2 regions of the Pseudomonas sp. NPDC089996 genome follow, and region 2 is predicted to be linked to the other one. Evidence: riboswitches for the same ligand, from Rfam matches in the RefSeq annotation. Region 2 holds a riboswitch; the other holds the start of a gene.
What was found. A riboswitch is a leader RNA that binds a small molecule or an ion and turns the genes downstream of it on or off. The one in region 2 is predicted to bind thiamine pyrophosphate.

Region 1: it holds a riboswitch for thiamine pyrophosphate, as region 2 does, so the genes downstream of both, ACIPW4_RS21130 (TenA family protein) here and thiC (phosphomethylpyrimidine synthase ThiC) in region 2, are expected to answer to the same signal.

What each region holds. Positions count from the first base shown of each region.
Region 1 is NZ_JBIVGA010000013.1:5,996-8,194, reverse strand. It holds gene ACIPW4_RS21135 (Ig-like domain-containing protein) at 1-440, opposite strand, end outside; TPP riboswitch at 692-806, shown strand; gene ACIPW4_RS21130 (TenA family protein) at 882-1,529, shown strand; gene tenA (thiaminase II) at 1,532-2,191, shown strand.
Region 2 is NZ_JBIVGA010000004.1:158,329-160,527, reverse strand. It holds gene ACIPW4_RS08610 (TolC family outer membrane protein) at 1-988, opposite strand, end outside; TPP riboswitch at 1,150-1,256, shown strand; gene thiC (phosphomethylpyrimidine synthase ThiC) at 1,412-2,199, shown strand, end outside.

The DNA.
Region 1 (2,199 bases), on a different contig from region 2:
ACCGGGAAGGTGAGTGTCGGTGGCGGCAGGTTAGGGTCGAGTTTTTCCGGGCCGAACTCTTCGAACAGCAGCAACTGCTGGGTGAACGGCTGGGCGCCGAACAACGGGCTCGGTTTGCCGTTGGTAGGGTAATTGCGTGAGGTCTGCAGCGCGGGTGGCAGTACGTTGTCGACGCGGTTGGTCGAGCGGTCGCCGTATGCCCCGTCTTTGAGTTCGAGGGAACCTTCGTTCGCTTCCGGCAGGTTGAACAGGTTAAGTAGCGCAGGGCTGGGGTCGGCCGGCTGGTCATCGTAATGCGACGGGTCCGTCGGCGACGGCGGGCTTACATCATCAAGCCCGGAAGCCATGGCTGAGAGCAGCCCGAGGCTGAGCATCAGCGTGGTCACGGCGGACAATTTGAAGAGGTGGCTGTTGGGGTTGATCACGGCAGATGTTTTCATTGCCTGGTGCCTCGCTCACGGCTAAATGGCTATGGGCCATCAATGGCGTAGTGCCTCGTTTTAGAGGCCTGAGCAACGGCTGTGCCAACAGATGTTTCAGTAATACTTTGTTAAACAAATCCTTGTGGCGCCTGAGGCGCGCTAAATGACAGGGCGTCAAAGAACGGGTGAAGGCCCCCGAAACTGGGCAGCGCTGGGCCCAACTCCGGTGACGGAAGTGGTGACAATTGCTTATCAGCGCTGTATACCTGATGCCCACCAAGGGGAGCCCGGCAACGGGCTGAGAAACCGCTGGCAGCTGCAGCGCGGTGACCCTTCGAACCTGATCCGGATCATGCCGGCGAAGGGATGGGACTACCTGCCTTTTTGCCGGCCTCACTGCGAGGCCATACCATGCCCAGCCAAAACGGTCTCGCTGTCATGCCCAAGGGGGACAGCACCATGACCGAACGCTTCCATGAAACCCTGCAACGCCAGAACCAACCGACCTGGTCGGCCGCCGTCGGCCACCGCTTCGTCACCGAACTCTGCGCGGGCAGCGTGGCCGACCCGGTCATGGTTCGCTACCTGGTGCAGGACCATCGTTTTCTGGACAGCTTCCTGACCTTGCTCGGCGCCGCCATCGCCACCGCCGACACCTATGAAGCCCGCCTGCGTTTCGGCCGCTTTGCAGGGATGATCTCCAGCGATGAAAACACCTATTTCCTGCGCGCGTTCGAAGCCCTGGACGTCAGCCCGGCGCAACGTGTCGAGCCGGCGGACACCGCACCTACCGCTGGCTTCAAGGCAATCATGCGCGAGGCTGCAGCCACCCGTTCCTATGCCGCCGCACTGGCCGTGCTGAACATGGCGGAAGGCTTGTATCTGGACTGGGCCCTCAAGGCACCCAAGCCGTTGCCGGCCAACTTTGTCTACGCCGAATGGATCACCCTGCACGACAATCCGGCGTTCTGCGATTTCGTTGCCTTTCTGCAGTCCGAGCTGGACCGGGTCGGCCCTCAGGAAGCGGCGTTGGCCAGTGATTTCTACGCACGTACCGTGGCGCTGGAGCTTGCCTTCTTCGATGCTGTTTACAACGAGGAGGCGTGAGCATGGATATTTTCGAGCGTTTGAAGGCTGCGACTGCCGGGCAGTGGAGCAGCTATGTCGACCATGACTTCGTGCGGCAGATGGGCGAGGGCACCCTGTCGGAAGAAGCTTTCCGCACCTACCTGATCCAGGATTACCTGTTCCTCATCCAGTTCGCCCGCGCCTGGGCCCTGGCCGCCTACAAGAGCCGCCTGCCGGCGGATATCCGCGCGGCCCAGGCCGGCCTGGCGGCCATTCTTGACGAGACCGAGCTGCACCTGCGCCTGTGCGCGCGCTGGGGCTTGTCGCAGGCAGATATCCAGGCGGCACCGGAATACCAGGCGACCGTGGCATACACCCGCTACGTGCTCGACTGCGGCGCGGCCGGTGACCTGCTGGAGCTGCATGTGGCGTTGGCGCCGTGCGTGATCGGCTACGCCGAGATTGGCCGCACGTTGGCTGCGCGCATTGGGGACCTGAGCGATCACCCGTACCGGGAGTGGATTGGCGAGTATGCCGGGGAGGCTTACCAAAGCGTGGCAGCGGCGGCGCGCAAACACCTGGATGAACTGGCCGCGCGGAGCATGACCGAGCAGCGGTTTGTGGAACTGGCGCAGATCTTTGGCCAGGCTTCGCGGCTGGAGGCTGATTTCTGGCAGATGGGGCTGGATGGGGCGGCCTGAGGCCGGTT
Region 2 (2,199 bases):
TGGTCAGGCCGCCGCTGTAGATCGGGATGTTCAACTGCAAGCCGACACTGGTTTGCTCGACGTCGCCGCTGTAGCGCACGCCAAGCTGCGAAGGGTTGGTGAAACCGAGGCTGTCGTTGTCGCCCTTCTGGTACTTTGCCACGGCATCCAGGGTCGGCGCATGGCCGGCCTTGCGCTGGCGCAGCGTCTCCTCGGCAGCCGATACCGCATAGTTGGTGGCCAGCAAGTTGAGATTCTGGCGCCCGGCGGTTTCGACCCAGGCCTTGGCGTCGTTGGGGGTTGGCACCTGCACCGGCAAAGAGTGCTTCACGCCCTGGATCGCGCTGTACTCCCGGTTGGTCAGCGTCACCAACGCCTCGAAGGCATCCTGCACCTGGCGTTCGGCAATGATCCGGTTGGCCCGGGCAGTGTCGTAGCTGGCCTGGGACTGCAGCACGTCGGTCTTGTCCGAGAGGCCGACATCGAAGCGCTCGTTGGACTGGTCCAGCTGACGCTTGAACGCAGCTTCCTCGGCCTTGGTCGCCGCCAGGTTGTCCTGGGCCCGCAGCACGGCGAAGTAGTTTTGCGCGGTTTGCAGGATCAGGTTCTGCTCGGTGGCCGACAATTCCAGTGCCGCCTGTTCGTTGACGGCCTCGGCAGCCTGCAACTGGAACCAGCGGTCGGCCCGGAAGATGGGCTGGGCCAGGGTCGCGCTCCAGGAATTGCCGCTGCGGTTGGAGGTGATCGAAGGCTCATCCAGCTTGGTGCGCGTATTCAACATCTCGGCACCGGCCGACAGGTTCGGCAGCAGGCCGGCGCGGGCTTGCGGCACTACTTCTTTCTGGGCGCCATAGTTGGCACGGGCGGCCGCAAGATCGGCGTTGTTGTCCACCGCTTCCTGGTAGACGCTGACCAGATCGGTCTTGACCGATGTGGGCGCATCGGCTGCCCAGACCACTCCGTTGGACGCACAAGACACGGCTATCGCCAGTGAGAGTTTGCGCAGCATAGAGGCAATCCTTGTACGAAAAATAATTACTGAACCGTTGAGTATTGTCCGGCGCGCCAGTGTAGTGCCATGCGCCCCCCGGCAACAATCGCCGTCTGCGCCTTTCATCATGCCGCGATTTACCCGCTTGGCTTTGCCGACCACTCCAGTCTAGACTGCGCATGTTCTTGTCGGGGTGCCTTGAAGCAAAGGCTGAGATCGCAGAGGTGCGGATCCCGTTGAACCTGATCAGGTTAGCGCCTGCGTAGGGAACAAGATTGCTCGCCTTCCCGGGGAGCCTCTTGTGCCAGGTCCGGGAATGTCGCAGCTGCATGCAGCTTCAGGCACCCCCATATCCGGCACTGCACCCGTCAAGGGGTGCGTCCGCGCCATTCAGGTTCACCCCGACATTCCACTGCTAGGAAGCCGTCTGGAGAGCCTGTGATGACCAAACAAGAAAAAGCGATCAACCTCAGCGAATCGGCGCAAGTCGATCAGCAGTCCGTGCAACCGTTCCCGCGTTCGCGCAAGGTCTATGTCGAAGGCTCGCGCCCGGATATCCGCGTGCCCATGCGCGAAATCAGCCTGGACGATACCCCGACCGACTTCGGTGGCGAAAGCAATGCACCGGTGCTGGTCTACGACACCTCCGGCCCGTACACCGATCCCAACGTCATCATCGACGTGCGCAAGGGCCTGGCTGACGTGCGTTCGGCCTGGATCGACGCGCGCGGTGACACCGAGCGCCTGGGCGGCCTGAGCTCCGACTTCGGCCAGCAGCGCCTGAACGATGCCGAACTGGCCAAGCTGCGCTTTGCCCATGTGCGCAACCCGCGCCGGGCCAAGGCTGGCGCCAACGTTTCGCAAATGCATTACGCTCGCCAGGGGATCATCACCGCCGAGATGGAATATGTCGCCATCCGCGAGAACATGAAGCTGCAGGAAGCCCGCGCCGCTGGTCTGCTCAACGAGCAGCACGCCGGCCACAGCTTCGGTGCCAGCATCCCCAAGGAAATCACCCCGGAGTTCGTCCGCGAGGAAGTCGCCCGTGGCCGCGCGATCATCCCGGCCAACATCAACCACCCCGAAGTGGAGCCGATGATCATTGGCCGCAACTTCCTGGTGAAGATCAATGGCAACATCGGCAACAGTGCCCTGGGCTCCTCGATCGAGGAAGAAGTGGCCAAGCTGACCTGGGGTATCCGCTGGGGCTCGGACACGGTCATGGACCT